2 linked regions of the Pueribacillus theae genome follow. The protein of the gene in region 1 interacts with the protein of each later gene in a pairwise test. Links are inferred from orthologs where the notes say so. Each region holds a gene or a part of one and is shown in the gene's direction. Other genes may lie near its edges. The genes, in order: DCC39_RS09790 and rplL.

Region 1 (9,040 bases):
AAAAGCAGAAGGAAAATATAGAGAAATTAACCTTTGCTGAAGTTGTAAATATTGTTGACGGCCAAGTCCTTGGTGGACGGGCTGGACTTCATAAAACGTTAAATAAATTTGTCATCGGTGCGATGAGACTTGAAGCAATGATGAGATATGTTGAGCCGGGAAGCCTCTTAATTGTTGGCAACCGTGATCAAGTGCATAAAATTGCACTCGAAGCGGGAGCTGCTGTTTTAATTACAGGTGGCTTTGATGCGAATGATGAGGTTAAACAGCTGGCAGATGAACGGGAATTGCCTGTTATTTCCACATCATACGATTCATTTACAACAGGAACGATGATCAACCGCGCCATCTACGATCAACTCATTAAAAAAGAAATTGTCCAAGTAAGCGATATTTTGACGCCGCTTGAGAAAACTCAATTTTTATACAGCGGGGATACGGTGGAAAGATGGCATGAACATCATGATGAATCGACCCATAGCCGCTACCCTGTCGTTGACACAAATATGAAAGTTGTTGGAATCGTTACTTCAAAAGATGTCATTAATGCAGGCGATGAAATACTAATTGAAAAAATTATGACAAAAAATCCTTTGACAGTTAATGAACGCACATCTGTTGCAACGGCTGCACATATGATGATTTGGGAAGGCATCGAAATGGTTCCAGTTGTCAATCAGTCCCAAAAATTGGTAGGAATTATTAGCAGGCAGGATGTTTTGAAAGCGATGCAAACGATGCAGCAGCAGCCGCAAATTGGCGAAACGTTCGCTGATTTGATCGCAAACCAAATTGTAGAAAAAGAGGAAAATGGGGTGGAGTCTTTCACTTGTGAGGTCACTCCGCAAATGACGAACCATCTTGGGACATTGGCTTATGGCGTGATGACTACTCTTGTAACAGAGGTAGGCAGCAGAGTGTTAAAAAAATATAAAAAAGGTGATCCAGTCGTAGAAAACTTAACGATCTTTTTTATTAAGCCCATTCAAATTGAAAGCACGATCGATATACGACCGCGCATTCTTGAAGTAAGCAGAAAATATGGAAGGCTTGATGTTGAAATTTTCCATGAAGGAACAATCGTCGGCAAGGCTTTAATGGTGGCGCAGCTCATCGATCGCCATTAGGATTCTATCTTTCTTTGTTTTGGGCCGCTTCCTCGATGGCAATCGGAAGATAGTAACGATACGCCCGATACCCCAAAATGATATTTGCCAACCCTAACAATATGAAGACCGAACCAACAATGATCGTAATCGTAGAATTATAATAAATAAAAATTTGATTTAAGCCGAAAAATAAGAGGAAATTTCCAATAGCGATATTTGCTTTCGTATTGATCCAGCTTTTTTCAGCTGGAGCTTTCGTTCGAAACGACTTTACTTTGTAAAAAAAGTAAAACATAATTGAAATGACGATAAGAATAGCGAGTGTTGGCATGAATAAACCTCCGAAAGTATTTTCTTACTTATATACTAATGCTTCTATCCGATAATTTCTATGTTTGCCATACAATCGACACAATCTTCAATTGTGAGAAGGAGAAATTATGAAAGAACAAATTCTTGAAGAGATAAAGAAGTATGAGACGATTATTATCCACCGCCATGTAAGGCCTGATCCTGATGCGATTGGATCCCAAGGGGCGCTCGCTGAAATTGTGAAAGCAAGCTTTCCAAATAAAAAAGTTTTTGTCGTAGGAGAAGAGGATCGGTCATTAACTTTTTTAAACCGCATGGACGAAATTGATAATAACGTTTATGAAGGGGCGCTCGTTATCGTTTGTGATACGGCGAATCAACCACGGATCAGTGATAAGCGCTATACGATGGGGGATAAGCTCATTAAAATTGATCACCACCCGAACGAAGATCGGTATGGGGATATTGTGTGGGTGGATACGAATGCGAGCTCTGTCAGTGAAATGATCTATGAGTTTTATCTTTTCGGAAAAGACAAGGGGCTCCTATTAAATGAGAAAGCCGCTTCTTTGATTTATGCTGGAATTGTGGGAGATACCGGGAGATTTCTTTTTCCAACTACAACTGAAAAAGCATTCAAATATGCGTATGAATTAGTTGCAAACGGCCTCAATTTTGTACCGATTTATGAAGAGCTCTATAAACAAAGAATTGAACTTGTCCATCTGAACGGCTATGTTCTCCAGCACTTTTCGCTGGACGAAACCGGCGTTGGCCATATGAAACTTCCGATGTCTGTATTGGAGAAATTCAATGTGTCGCCAAGCGAAGCTTCCCTATTGGTGAACGCTTTCTCCGATGTTGAAGGAATAAAAGTTTGGGTATTCTTCATTGAGGAGAACGGGCAAATTCGGGTGAGATTCCGTTCAAAAGGGCCCATTGTAAATACAATCGCAGCAACATTTAATGGAGGTGGCCATCCATTGGCGTCAGGTGCGACAATTTATTCATGGGATGATGTTGAACCGATTTTACAGATGCTGCGCAATGTTTGTATGGAATATGATTCTAAGACAGAGTGACATCAATATACAATTCAATCGTTGTATATAAATAAAGCTGTCTCACTTTTAAGTTATATTTTTTCTTTTCGACAAAGAATTGCTTATTTTCCAGTGATGAAATAAGCAATTCTTTATTTTTTGAAACGATGTCGATTTTTTTGTTTAACAGCAGCTGTTCTAAATAATGTGTAGCATTTTTCTCCAGTTCAAATTTTTCCATTTCGTTTAGTTTAAGCTTATCTGCATTCATAAATTCAATTTTTATTTCACGGATTAATAAGCTTTTTTCGTTTTTTTCGTTGATGTCTTCAATATCCTTTTGGAAAAGTGCAATTTTATCCTCTAAATCTTTTATTTGCTTCTGCTGTTTTGAAATGATATCTACTTGGCGTTCTTGCATCATGCCGAAAAAAGTTAAAAAGAGCAACCAGCCAATAATGGTACCAATGACAATCCCAGCGAAAAAACGCTGCCATCTGTATAATGTGCGAGTAGAAGGGACACGCATTAGTGAATGGTCTCCTGTGTAAACCATTGAATGATTTGTGTTCCGGTATATGCCCCGCTCATGGCAAACATGACGAGTAAAATCTGTTTTACGATTTCTGTCGGCGTTCCATAAAACAATCCTCGTTCGAGATTTGTAATCATGTCGAACGTACCGCCGATTGCGGCAACAAGTGCCCAGATTTTTAAATTATTTGCAAGCTGTGCTATGGTTTTCATTGGAGGCTCATTAATGAGAAAAGCCCCGATCCCACCAATGATTGAACCACCGACGACAACACCGATTGCAACGAAAAATGCTATAATTAGTGTAATCAGAAACTTTTCCATCTCTGTTCTCCTTTCATCCAATAACAAATGTTCTTCTAGACATTTTATGGACAAACATCGGCGAATATGACTTTTAAAAGGAGAACATGTACGGACTGAACAACCTCTAACTAAGGAAGGATTTCCAATGAGATTCACACATTTGCGAATACATAGCGAATACAGCCTATTGGAAAGTGCGTGCCGCCTCGAAAAGCTTGTTGCGCAGGCAAAGCGGCTCGGATTCAACTCTCTTGCGATAACCGACAAAAATGTAATGTATGGAACAATACCATTTTACAAGGCTTGTCGAAAGGCAGAAATCAAACCGATTATAGGACTGGAAGCGAACGTAATGACAAGTTCGGTAAAAAATGGCCGGAGCTATCCTCTTGTACTCTTGGCAAAAAATGAAATAGGATACCGTCATTTGTTAAAAATTAGCAGCCAGATTCAATTAAAGGAAAATGAGCAAACCAAAGCGATTCATATCGAAACATTGTCCAACTATACGGAAGGCATTTTTGCGCTGTCGGCTGGGCTCGATGGAGAAATCGGACAATGCCTTCTTCACGAAGAATACGACCAAGCTTTAGGAATTGCCAATTTGTTTAAAAGGATATTTGATAAGGAGCATTTTTTCCTTGAAATTGTGGACCACGGGCTACCTGAAGAGGCGAAAGTAAATAAACTGACTGCCAGATTGGCAGAAAAAATTGGCGCTCCACTCGCCGCCACGAACAATGTTCATTATGTAGAAAAAGGGGATGCGATTGCATACGAAGCCCTTCTGGCAATAAAAAGAGGGACAGGGCTATTATCAATAAATAATGCTGAATTTTATTTAAAATCTACTGAAGAAATGGCAGAGGCACTGGAAGACAACTATTTTGAAGCGATGGAAAACAGCGCTAAAATTGCTGATGAATGCATTCTAACCTTATCGCTTGGCAAACCCATCTTGCCTAAATTTCCACTGCCTCCTCATATTTCATCGAAAGAAGCATTGCGTAATTTGTGTTTTCAAGGACTGCAAGCACGTTACAACGATGTGACCAATGAAATTATAGAACGCATAGAGTATGAACTGTCCGTGATCGATGACATGGGATTTAATGATTACTTTTTAATTGTTTGGGATTTTATGAAATATGCTAGGGACAATGGAATTTTAACAGGTCCGGGAAGAGGGTCAGCCGCAGGCTCTCTCGTCGCGTATGTTCTTTATATTACACATGTCGATCCGATGAAACATGAGTTGTTGTTCGAACGTTTTTTAAATCCAGAGCGTGTTTCAATGCCAGATATTGATATCGATTTTTCAGATACGAGAAGAGATGAAGTGATTGAATATGTAGGGCGAAAATATGGGAAAGAACATGTTGCCCAAATTATAACGTTCGGTACGCTTGCGGCAAGGGCGTCGGTTCGGGATGCGGGGCGGCTGCTTGACGTTGAACAGAAAACGATTGACCAGCTGGCAAAGCGGATTCCTTCAAGGCAGGGAATAACGTTAGAAAAAGCGTTCAAAGAGTCTCCTGAATTAGAAAAATTAATAAACCGTTCAGAAGATGCAAAGAAAGTGTTTGAACTCGCCTGTAAGATTGAAGGGTTTCCGCGACATTCCTCAACGCATGCGGCGGGAGTTGTCATTAGCGAAAAACCTCTTACTGATGTCATTGCGATTCGAGCTGGGCATGAAAACATTGCATTAACCCAGTTTCCGATGGAGGATTTGGAAGAGATCGGATTATTAAAGATGGATTTTCTCGGTCTCCGAAATCTATCGCTTATCGAAGACATCCTTCACAACATCGAAAAAAGCACAGGAAGAAAATTGCAGCTTGACATGATCCCGTACAACGATCAAAAAACATTTGACTTGCTAAGCGCAGGTGATACAACGGGCATCTTTCAATTGGAATCTTCCGGAATGCGCCAAGTGTTAACGAATTTAAAACCGAGTGAATTTGAAGATATCGTAGCCGTGAATGCCTTGTATCGGCCGGGACCGATGGAAAACATTCCGGCCTATATTGCCGCAAAGCATGGAAAACGCCGAGTATCTTATCCCCATCCTGATCTTGAACCTGTCTTAAAGAAGACGTACGGCGTTATCGTCTACCAGGAACAAATTATGCAAATTGCATCAATGATGGCAGGATTTTCATTAGGGGAAGCCGATTTATTAAGAAGGGCAATTTCTAAGAAAAAACGAGACATATTAGAAAAAGAACGGGAGCATTTTGTAGCCGGTTGTGTGAAAAATGGATATGGCGAGCATATGGCTGTAGACATTTACAATTTACTTGTAAAATTTGCCAACTATGGGTTTAATCGAAGCCATGCTGTTGCTTACAGTATGATTGCTTACCAGCTTGCTTTTTTGAAAGCGAATGAACCTGTCGCATTTTTTGCTGCGTTGTTATCAAGTGTGATCGGAAACCAGGAAAAGCTTGCAAGTTACATTTCTGAGCTGAGAAGGAAAGGAATTGAAATCTATCCTCCTTCAATCAATAAAAGCCATGCCTTTTTTACAATGGATAAAGGCGGCATCCAATTTGGTTTGCTTGCCATTAAAAATGTTGGTTTGCAGGCGATAAATGAAATCATAAAAAATCGCCGACAGCTCGGGGACTATAAAGATTTGTTTGATTTGTGCAGAAGGGTATCGTTGAAAAATGTCAATAAGCGCACATTGGAGTCGTTAATCTTATCCGGCGCTTTCGATGAATTTGGGGTTGAACGGGGCAGTTTGCTGGCCACGCTTGACGATGCGCTTGAGGACGCGGAAAAAGAGCAAAAGAATGCAAATCAAATTGGTTTTTTTAAGCCTGATGAGAGTGGGTTTACGTATGTTGACGTTCCGCCTCTTAGCGAAGATGAAAGGTTGGCACACGAAAAAGAAGTGTTTGGGTTTTATTTGAGTGGCCATCCACTGCAACGCTACAGCAACCTGCTTTGGCAATTCCCGCATACATTTCTTTCCGATTTAAAAAATATCCCGAATGTCAATTCAGTAAGAGTTGCTGTAATGGTTGAAAATGTAAAACCAATAAAAACAAAAAAAGGCGATCAAATGGCGTTTTTGAAGGGAAGTGATCATTCAGGCGAGGCGGAGATTGTCGTTTTTCCAAAAGTTTTCAGCAAAATAAATGAGATACTCACCCCTGAAGCTTTATTATATATCGAAGGAAAAGTTGAGAATAAGGGTGAAGATGGCGTTAAAATCATTGCAGAAAAGGCAATGAAGGTAGAAGAACTAGTGAAAAATGCAACGAAAAAAATTTTTTTAAAGATTGAACAGAAACATCAAAATCAAAAAACCCTTACGCTTATTCAACATGTTTTAAAGAAGCATCCGGGGGATTTTCCCGTTTATCTTTATTATGAGGAAGAAAAGCGAGTAAGACAATTGTCGAAGCAGTATTCGATTTCGGCGTCCAATGAATGTTTGAACGAGATAAAAATGCTTATCGGTGAAAAAAATATTATGTTTTAACTTCATTCAGAAGTCCCCCACCTCAAGGCTTCGAAGAATCGAAGAGGTCTAAATGGGGAATAACATGCTACTCCCTTAATAAGGCCCGTTTATCGAGAAAGGCTCGATAAAATCTGGGCGCAAATACGTAAAGGCGCATTTGATACGCCTATCAAAATTTTCAGAAATGATGCAAAAACTTGTTTACAACTAGATGTTTGTTGTTATATTATATAAAGTATAACTTTTTTCAAACAAAGGAAGAAATAGCTTAGGAGCCGTGAATACAATCTTACTTTTTATTTAAAGTTTGAAAAGGTGAGCACAAGTTTTCGGACTTGGAATTACAGAGAATTGAGGTGTTGTTGGAGTGACAGAGACTGTTGAGAAAAGGGGTGTAACTTCTTTGTCGACCTTGCGAGAAGAAGCGTTACATATACACCGTAAAAACCAAGGAAAGCTTGAATCAAAATCGAAAATTGAAGTGCGGGATGCAAAGGATTTAAGTCTTGCATATTCCCCAGGTGTGGCCGAGCCATGCATGGAAATCAATAAAGATCCGAGTAAAGTATATGAATATACAATGAAAGGGAATATGGTTGCTGTCGTTTCAAATGGAACGGCTGTTCTCGGACTTGGTGATATCGGCCCTGAAGCTTCGCTTCCTGTAATGGAAGGCAAGGCTGTATTATTTAAAAGCTTTGCCGGCGTAGACGGTTTTCCTATTTGTCTAAATACGAACAGTGTTGACGAGATTGTAGAAACAGTTAAGCTGCTTGAACCAACTTTCGGTGGGGTAAATTTGGAAGATATCAAAGCACCGGAATGCTTTGAAGTCGAAGAAAGGTTAAAAGCTGAAACGAACATTCCGATCTTTCATGATGATCAACATGGCACTGCCATTGTTACGTTAGCAGGCCTTGTTAACGCACTCAAGCTTACAAATAAAATGATCTCAGATGTAAAAGTTGTCGTAAATGGTGCAGGTGCTGCAGGAATTGCCGTTATTAAGCTTTTGAATCGATTTGGTGTGAAAGATATTATCATGTGCGATTCCAAGGGAGCAGTTTATGAAGGACGTCCTGTTGGAATGAACCCTATGAAGGAAGAAGTAGCTAAATTTACGAATCATAAGAAAAAAGCAGGTACGCTTGAAGAAGTGATTAAAGGCACTGACGTGTTCATTGGTGTATCTGTTGAAGGTGCTTTGACTCAAGAGATGATTCGTTCAATGAATGAAGATCCGATTATCTTTGCGATGGCAAATCCAAATCCGGAAATTTTGCCTGATGAAGCAAAAGCAGCGGGAGCAAAAGTCATTGGAACAGGCCGTTCGGATTATCCAAACCAAGTCAACAATGTTTTGGCATTTCCAGGGATTTTCCGCGGAGCACTTGATGTAAGGGCACTTGAAATCAATGAAGAAATGAAAGAGGCCGCTGTATATGCAATCGCTTCACTAATATCTGACGAAGAATTGTCTGCTGATTACGTTATTCCAGCGCCTTTTGATCCTCGAGTTGCACCTGCGGTGGCTGCAGCCGTTGCAACGACGGCAATGTCATCAGGGGTGGCAAGAATCGAAGTCGATCCTGAAGAGATAGCAGAAAAAACACGAAGACTTGCGATTATCGGAGAAAAATAATATTTGCTTTTTAGAACGGAGAAGTTCATCTTCTCCGCTTTTTTATGTGTAAAAAGCGAGAGCTGCCTGTTTCCCATTTCCACAGCTCGTTATCGCTGAAAAAAACTCTAATCCCATCAACATTTGTCAAGCTTTGTCATGAATATGAGAAACACTAGATTTTTCAAACGTTCATCGGTTAGAATAATATAGAGACAAGTGCTAAAAATATGAGATTTTCTTAGTATTTGCGGGAAAGGAAGGTCCCAATTGATCAAAGACTTTTTTGCAAAAAAGAAAAAGTATGCAACAGTTCCTTCTGAGAGACTGAAACAGGAAGTACCAGAAGGGATTATGAAGAAGTGTCCCCAATGCAAACATATTATTTATTCAAAAGAATTGAAGAAAACTTGGAATGTTTGCCAATCATGTGGGTATCATATGCCTTTAACAGCCTATGAGCGTATAGAAAGTTTGCTTGATGATGATTCATTTATCGAATACGACGTAAATATGATTTCTGAAAATCCGCTTCATTTTCCAAACTATATCGAACGCCTTGAAAAAGATCGGGAAGTTTCCGAACTAAATGAAGCTGTTGTAACAGGAGAAGGCTTAATTGACTCAAATCCAA
Region 2 (8,020 bases), on another replicon or contig:
CTTTCAGCTTATTTGACCCTCTTTGAAGAGATTTCAACTGTACTTGGCATCCCGTTAAAGCAAGAAGAGGCTTTGCTTGATGAAGAAATTGAAAAGCTTATTGAAGAAAGGAACCAAGCAAGAAAAGAACGCCAATTTGCTAGAGCCGATGAAATCCGCGATCAACTCCTTGCACAACATATTATTTTAGAAGATACTCCCCAAGGCGTTCGCTGGAAAAGGAAAGAGTAGATATGGCCCAAAGCAATGTTGATGCCAAACAATTAAATGCCCTTGCACTTGCGTACATGGGTGATGCTGTCTTGGAAGTATTTGTGCGCGAACATTTGCTTAAAAGCGGGCAAGTTCGCCCGCAGCGATTGCACCGCCTTGCGACAAACTATGTATCGGCAAAGGCACAAGCAAAAGTTCTTCACAAATTAAGAGAAGCCAATTTTTTTACTGAAGAGGAAGAGGCTGTATTAAGAAGGGGAAGAAATGCAAAGTCACCAACGATTCCTAAAAATACTGACGTCCAAACGTACCGTTACAGTACAGCCCTTGAGGCATTAATTGGCTATCATTACTTACAGAAAAATGATGAACGAATCGATAGCATCATCTCGGCTATGATTTCGTTCATTGAAGAAAGAAGTGTTCAAAATGGAAAGTGAACTCATCATGGGAAGAAATCCAGTCCTTGAGGCTCTCCGTTCAAATCGGGAAATTAATAAATTATGGGTGAACGAAGGTTCACGCGGTGGGCAAATGAACGAACTCATCGAACTTGCGAAAAAAAACGGTGTGCTCATCCAATTTGTCCCGAAGCAAAAGCTTGATCGATTAGTCAATCAAGGGAATCATCAAGGTGTCGTCGCTTCGATTGCAGCCTACAACTATGCCGGAATGGACGAGCTTTTCCAAAGAGCGGAGGCGTTGAATGAAGCTCCTTTTTTCCTTTTGCTTGATGAAATCGAAGACCCCCATAACTTAGGTTCCATTTTGCGGACGGCAGAATGTGTAGGGGTTCATGGCATCATCATTCCAAAACGCCGATCAGTCGGATTGACAGCAGCGGTCGCAAAAGCATCGACAGGAGCGATTGAACATGTTCCCGTCGTCCGCGTCGGAAACTTGGCACAAACGATGGATGAATTAAAAGAAAGAGGGCTATGGTTTGTAGGAGCGGACGCCAAAGGAAAGCAAGACTTCCGTGAAGCGGATTACGATATGCCGGTTGGGCTTGTCATTGGCAGTGAAGGAAAAGGCATCGGTCGGTTAATTAAGCAAAAATGTGATTTCCTCGTGCGCCTTCCAATGAAAGGGAAAGTGACGTCGCTTAATGCATCGGTTGCGGCAGGCGTTTTAATGTATGAAGTTTTGCGGAAGCGAAGCCCAATCGGGGGTTAGTGCAATGGATATTCTGATTGTGGACGGCTATAACATCATTGGAGCCTGGCCGGAATTAAAAGAGATGAAAGATACCGATCTCGAAGGTGCGCGTGATTTGTTGATCGATAAAATGGCCGAGTATCAGGCATACACAGGTTATCAAGTGATCATTGTATTTGATGCGTACCTCGTTCCAGGCATCCAAAAAGTGTTCAACCGCCATGATGTGACTGTCATTTTTACGAGTGAAGGCGAGACGGCGGATGAAAAAATTGAGCAATTAACCGTCGAGTTAAAGGGGGTACTTACACAAATCCATGTGGCGACATCGGATTACGCGGAACAAAAAGCGATCTTTGGCCAGGGGGCATTGCGAAAGTCAGCTCGTGAACTTTTAAATGAAGTGAAAAGAATTGAAAAAGGGATTGAAGAAAAAATTGAGGAAATCGACCGTTCAGTACGCAAATCAAAGATTTGGCTTTCCCCGGAAGTACAGGCAGCTTTTGAAAAATGGCGAAGGGGAAAGTCTTGAATGGTTGACGCATTATTGATCTATGTTTATAATGGGGTTATATGCCATTTTTTTAAAATAGGTAATTTTTTGACTCTTTCACAACATGGTCGGGGGGATGCAGGTTGAACATGCCAGGCCTTGCAGAACACATCGAATTCGAAACGATTCAAGATGAAGAACTTGTTCGTATTATCCATGAAGGGAATACGATAGCGCTTGAATATTTAATTAACAAATACAAGAACTTTGTAAGGGCAAAAGCACGTTCTTATTTTTTAATCGGCGCCGACCGGGAAGATATTATCCAAGAGGGCATGATTGGCCTATATAAAGCAATCCGTGATTTTAAAGAAGACAAGCTGTCTTCTTTTAAGGCATTTGCGGAATTATGCATTACAAGGCAAATGATTACAGCAATCAAAACAGCCACGAGGCAGAAGCATATCCCGCTTAATTCTTACGTTTCATTAGACAAGCCTATATTTGATGAAGAATCTGACAGAACGCTTATGGATGTTTTAACAGGCACACGGAAGACAGATCCTGAAATGCTGCTCATTAATCGGGAAGAATTTAACGATATTGAACATAAAATGTTGGAAGTATTAAGCGATCTTGAGCGCCAGGTGCTCATGCATTATTTAGACGGCCGATCTTACCAAGAAATCTCAGAAGATCTTAATCGCCACGTGAAATCGATTGATAACGCTCTTCAGCGTGTGAAAAGGAAGCTGGAACGGTATTTGGAACTAAAAGAAATAACCTTATAAGTGCGTTCAAAAAGGAGGGCATATCGGATTTTGAACAACCTTATATCGGACGAGCAAAAACAGGGATTCCCTGTTTTTTGCATTAGTAGACGTCGTAAACTGGCAGATGAAGGGGCGTCATTATTTTTCCAAACGATTCAGCTCTCGTTGACATGCTGATTTTAGCTGTGATAAAGTTGATTCAGTATGAGATGCAGTAGAATAAGAGGGTGTGGGAATGCAAAGCAAATTGATTTTAGCCTGTTCGGTTTGTGGAAGCAGAAATTATTCGACGCATAAAAATAAGCAAAACCACATGGCAAGAATGCAAATAAAAAAGTTTTGTAAGCGATGCAATGCCCATACTATTCACCATGAAACGAAGTAATCTGAAGTGAGAGCTTCCGTTAAAGCGGAATGGATCCAATTCCGTTTATGCCGGGAAGGGGAATAGCAAATTCATGTTTAAGAAGGCAGGCAAGTTTCTTAAAAACGTTGTCAACGAAATGAAACAAGTTCGCTGGCCAACAAAAAAGGAATTAGTGAAATATACAATTACCGTTATCGCAACAGTTGCTTTTGTCACTGTTTTCTTTGTCATTGTTGACTTTGGCATTTCTTCATTGATTCAGTTCATTTTGGAATAAACATGACGGCTCTTGGCAATACAGGGTAACGTGGTAAGTAAATGCATTGGGGAGGGAAGGACGAGAAGTCCTATTTGTTATGGAAAAAAGATGGTATGTTGTTCATACGTATTCCGGGTATGAAAACAAGGTAAAAACCAATCTTGAAAAACGGGTTGAATCAATGGGGATGACTGATAAAATTTTTCGAGTATTGGTTCCTGTGGAAGAAGAAACCGAAATTAAAAATGGTAAAAAGAAAACAACAATGCGAAAAGTATTTCCTGGTTATGTTCTAACAGAAATGATCATGACTGATGATTCGTGGTATGTCGTCCGAAATACTCCAGGCGTAACCGGTTTTGTTGGTTCGAGCGGCGCCGGTTCCAAGCCAACTCCCCTGCTGCCTGAAGAAGTTGAATCAATCTTAAGAAGCATGGGCTATGAAACTCCGAAGCCTGAGGTAGATTTCGAATTGAACGAAAGCGTCAAAGTGAAAGAAGGCCCGTTCGCCAATTTTGTCGGCAAGATTGATGAGATCGATATAGACAAACAAAAAGTGAAAGTCCATGTAAACATGTTTGGACGTGAAACGCCTGTTGAACTCGATTTCACACAAATTGAAAGAATTTAAGAGGCTCTGTTGACTTTCTAAACATCTCTTATTGCTTTTATGATGATTAAGTGGTAGACTTTTAATGTTTAAAAAGTCAATTAGAGACTTTAGCATTATACAACATATGTTGTGTGTCATGGGTGGGAGGGTTCAAACCCAAATACCACATCACGGACTTAAGGAGGTGTGTCACGTGGCTAAAAAAGTGATCAAAGTTGTAAAACTTCAAATACCTGCTGGCAAAGCAAATCCAGCACCACCGGTTGGACCAGCTCTTGGACAAGCGGGAGTAAATATTATGGGATTTTGTAAAGAATTCAATGCTCGTACACAAGACCAAGCAGGTTTAATTATTCCTGTTGAAATTTCGGTTTTTGAAGATCGTTCATTCACATTTATTACAAAAACACCGCCTGCGGCTGTCCTTTTGAAAAAAGAAGCCGGCATCGATTCAGGATCAGGTGAGCCAAACAAGAAAAAAGTTGCAACAGTGAAACGCGCAAAAGTTCGCGAAATTGCTGAACTAAAAATGCCTGACTTGAATGCGGCAAGCGTTGAAGCGGCTATGCAAATGATTGAAGGAACAGCGCGCAGCATGGGAATTACGATCGAAGACTAAAAGCTAGTTGCGGACCCATCGTCCGTAGCCTTTTCGTTTTTATAGTTGTAGTTTTCGAGCAAGCTCGAAAAAAATCCGGACACGATTACGCCGAGGCGTAATTGATACATGTGGGAGGATATTCCGTTAAACCACTTAGGAGGAAAGAACATGAAGAAAAAAGGTAAGAAATATCAAGATTCAGCCAAATTAGTTGACCGCTCAAAACAATATGGCTTAAATGAAGCGATTGAACTTGTGAAACAAACTGCAAAAGCTAACTTCGATGAAACGGTTGAAATGGCGGTTCGCCTTGGCGTTGATCCCCGCAAGAACGACCAACAAGTACGCGGCGCGGTTGTATTGCCGAACGGTACAGGAAAAACACAACGCGTTCTCGTATTTGCAAAAGGTGAAAAAGTAAAAGAAGCTGAAGCTGCAGGCGCGGATTTCGTTGGCGATCAAGAGTACATTAATAAAATCAACCAAGGCTGGTTTGACTTTGATGTCATCGTTGCTACACCGGATATGATGGCAGAGGTCGGAAAGCTCGGCCGTGTGTTGGGGCCAAAAGGCTTAATGCCAAATCCAAAAACAGGCACGGTTACATTTGAAGTGGAAAAAGCGGTAAAAGAAATTAAAGCGGGCAAAGTTGAATACCGAGTGGACAAAGCCGGTAACGTCCATGCGCCAATCGGTAAAGTTTCATTTGAGAGCGAAAAGTTGGCTGAAAACTTTGAAGCTGTTGTAGATGCGCTTGTGAAAGCAAAACCATCAGCCGCAAAAGGGACTTATATGAAGAATATTTCCATCTCTTCCACAATGGGTCCTGGAGTAAGGGTTAACCCAACAGCATTCGCTTAATGGGCCGTTTGCAAAAAAAGCCCGGAGATTATTAGAAACTTTCATTTGACATTGTATATCGCCGCCTATTATACTAGAGCATGTTAATTAAAAATAAATCTGATTCATACCGTAGACAGCAGGGGTGCGCCATGCACTTAATCTTCCTGCCGAGGTTGTTTAAGGACGAAACAGGAGTTTCTGTCAATTTACACCTTCATGTCGATCGGCATGAAGGTGTTTTTAAATAGTGTGTGTTCAAAAAAGGAGGACAACGAGAGGCAAGAAGGTCGAGGAAGAGCAAGCTGACGAAGAGATTCGCAGCCTATTAAGGAAGTTCGACTAAAAGCATCACGTCCTGTGATAACGTCGAACTGACTTACCTCCTGTAAGCCTCCGGATTTTTTGAACATCCTCTATTAGCACAGGTATGGATGAATGTTGACTTACTGGGAGGTGTCACGAATGAGCAGCCAGATTGAGAGCAAGAAGAAAGTTGTAAGTGAAATTGCTGACAAGCTGAAAGCGAGCAAAGCTACAATCTTAGTTGATTACCGAGGCCTTAACGTCGCTGAAGTAACGGAATTGCGCAAACAGCTTCGTGAAGCTGGAATTGACTTCAAAGTGTACAAAAACTCAATGACTCGCCGTGCGACTGCAGAGGCGGAGCTTACGGCATTAGATGACCAGCTTGTCGGTCCTACTGCGATTGCATTCAGCAATGAAGACGTTGTTGGTCCTGCGAAAATCCTTAGCAATTTTGCAAAAGACCACGAAGCATTAGAAATCAAAACAGGTGTGATTGAAGGCCAAGTTGTTACTGTCAATGAAATTAAAGAAATTGCTGATTTGCCATCCCGCGAAGGGCTTCTTTCGATGTTGCTTAGCGTATTGCAAGCACCAATGCGCAACTTTGCATTGGCGGCGAAAGCAGTTGCCGATCAAAAAGAAGAAGGCGAAGGCGCGTAAAACAAGCGTTTATGTTTCTTAAAAAACAAATAACAAGGAGGATCTTACAAAATGAGTAAAGAGCAAATTATTGATGCGATAAAAGAAATGACAGTTTTAGAATTAAATGATCTAGTAAAAGCCATTGAAGAAGAATTTGGCGTTACTGCTGCTGCACCAGTTGCAGTTGCGGGCGGTGCTGCTGCAGGCGGTGCTGCTGAAGAAAAATCTGAATTTGATGTTGTTCTTGAAAGTGCTGGAAGCAGCAAAATTAAAGTGATTAAAGTCGTTCGTGAAATCACTGGTCTTGGGCTGAAAGAAGCGAAAGAACTTGTTGACAATGCTCCAAAACCAATTAAAGAAGGCGTCGCAAAAGAAGAAGCTGAAGAACTTAAAGCAAAACTCGAAGAAGTTGGCGCTGGCGTAGAATTAAAATAATTAAAATGGTGTCTCAAAAAGGAGGACAAAAAGGGCGGAGAAGTTCAAGGAAGCGCAGCTTTGAGTACCAGAGCGTATGAGGACAATACGTGAGGAACGGAAAAGCAAGCTGACGCAGAAATTCGACAGCCATTTTTCCTGGACTTTTTGAACAACCTCTTAAGCAAAGCAGGGTGTACCTTGATTGGGTATACCCTGCTGTTTTATACTTGCGTAAAGGAAACGAGTGAAAAGAGCGTGATTCTTTTGGCGGAACACTACTATTCGGAAAAGCCATCTTCAAAAAGCAACCCAACAACGCTGGAAACAACGTTAAGAGGGAATCGAATGATCTTCACAACAGACGATGGTGTTTTCTCTAAGAGTGAAATTGATTTTGGAACGAAGCTATTAATTGAATCATTTATTTTTCCTGAGGAAGAAGGAACCATTTTAGATGTAGGTTGCGGGTACGGTCCAATCGGCCTTTCTCTCGCTAAAGACAACGAAAGACGCAATGTAATGTTGGTTGACATCAATGAGCGTGCCTTATCATTAGCAGAGAAGAACAGATATGCCAACAAGATTGAGAACGCAACCATTTTAAAAAGCAATTTATTCCAACAAGTCCCGACAGACCAATATGCCGCTATTCTTTCAAATCCTCCGATCCGAGCCGGGAAAAAAGTTGTATATCAATTATTCCGCGATGCATTCGATTTTTTGAAAGAAAACGGAGAATTATGGATTGTTATTCAAAAAAAGCAAGGGGCGCCTTCAGCGAAAAAAGAATTAGAATCTCTCTTTGGTTTTGTAGAGATTGTTGACAAGGCGAAAGGTTATATGATTTTTCGTTCAAAAAAAGTTGACCCGTCTGTTTGATTGTGGTAAAGTTATATAATGCTAACACTAAAGATTGTGCATTCTATGGACAAATAAGAAGGATTTATTACCGTTCCTTAGGCAAATCGCCTCTAACCATATTTTTAAACGATTATGCCGAAGGTTCTTTTTGTTATGTACAAGTGAAGATGGAATGAAAAATGTTGGTTTATAAGCTTTTGGACTAACAATCTTTATCGAGTAATACTCTCCAATCGTATAATTTGAGAGTGAAACGGCAAGACTAACATAATCAAGTCAAGAGAAAGGGAGAATATTGTGTGAATATGCTCTTTTTTCTTTTTTTAAATAAATCTATGATCTAAAGAAAACGCTGAGGTTAGAGGTTGGATTTGATTCAATTGGCGAACTGCCAATGTAAACTTTCTTTTTTTTAAAAAACGCATGTTCTAAGGAGTGAATCAGTTGACAGGTCAACTCGTTCAGTTCGGACGC

Evidence for each region.
Region 2: the proteins of DCC39_RS09790 (region 1) and rplL interact in binary tests that used the Escherichia coli proteins (3 or more experiments, as listed by UniProt). The link is inferred for Pueribacillus theae from one-to-one orthologs.

What each region holds. Positions count from the first base shown.
Region 1 is NZ_QCZG01000018.1:8,667-17,706, reverse strand. The notes cover bases 3,127-7,003. They hold DCC39_RS09790 (DNA polymerase III subunit alpha), read left to right. Parts: upstream 3,127-3,449; coding sequence 3,450-6,803; downstream 6,804-7,003. Other genes in these bases: DCC39_RS09795 (YtrH family sporulation protein), read right to left, coding at 3,127-3,322. Also shown: DCC39_RS09815 (DRTGG domain-containing protein), read left to right, coding at 1-1,127; DCC39_RS09810 (YtpI family protein), read right to left, coding at 1,132-1,440; DCC39_RS09805 (DHH family phosphoesterase), read left to right, coding at 1,550-2,503; sporulation membrane protein YtrI, read right to left, coding at 2,490-2,993; more of DCC39_RS09795, read right to left, coding at 2,993-3,126; DCC39_RS09785 (NAD(P)-dependent malic enzyme), read left to right, coding at 7,189-8,427; accD (acetyl-CoA carboxylase, carboxyltransferase subunit beta), read left to right, coding at 8,677-9,040. UniProt on the Escherichia coli protein: DNA polymerase III is a complex, multichain enzyme responsible for most of the replicative synthesis in bacteria. This DNA polymerase also exhibits 3' to 5' exonuclease activity. The alpha chain is the DNA polymerase catalytic subunit.
Region 2 is NZ_QCZG01000004.1:103,740-111,759, reverse strand. The notes cover bases 5,164-8,020. They hold rplL (50S ribosomal protein L7/L12), read left to right. Parts: upstream 5,164-6,337; coding sequence 6,338-6,703; downstream 6,704-8,020. Other genes in these bases: rpoB (DNA-directed RNA polymerase subunit beta), read left to right, coding at 7,991-8,020; DCC39_RS03590 (class I SAM-dependent methyltransferase), read left to right, coding at 6,950-7,564; rplJ (50S ribosomal protein L10), read left to right, coding at 5,783-6,286; rplA (50S ribosomal protein L1), read left to right, coding at 5,164-5,338. Also shown: cysS (cysteine--tRNA ligase), read left to right, coding at 1-231; DCC39_RS03645 (Mini-ribonuclease 3), read left to right, coding at 234-653; 23S rRNA (guanosine(2251)-2'-O)-methyltransferase RlmB, read left to right, coding at 643-1,389; DCC39_RS03635 (NYN domain-containing protein), read left to right, coding at 1,394-1,903; RNA polymerase sporulation sigma factor SigH, read left to right, coding at 2,014-2,655; rpmG (50S ribosomal protein L33), read left to right, coding at 2,873-3,022; preprotein translocase subunit SecE, read left to right, coding at 3,096-3,281; transcription termination/antitermination protein NusG, read left to right, coding at 3,361-3,894; rplK (50S ribosomal protein L11), read left to right, coding at 4,070-4,495; more of rplA, read left to right, coding at 4,646-5,163. UniProt on the Escherichia coli protein: The binding site for several of the GTPase factors involved in protein synthesis (IF-2, EF-Tu, EF-G and RF3). Is thus essential for accurate translation.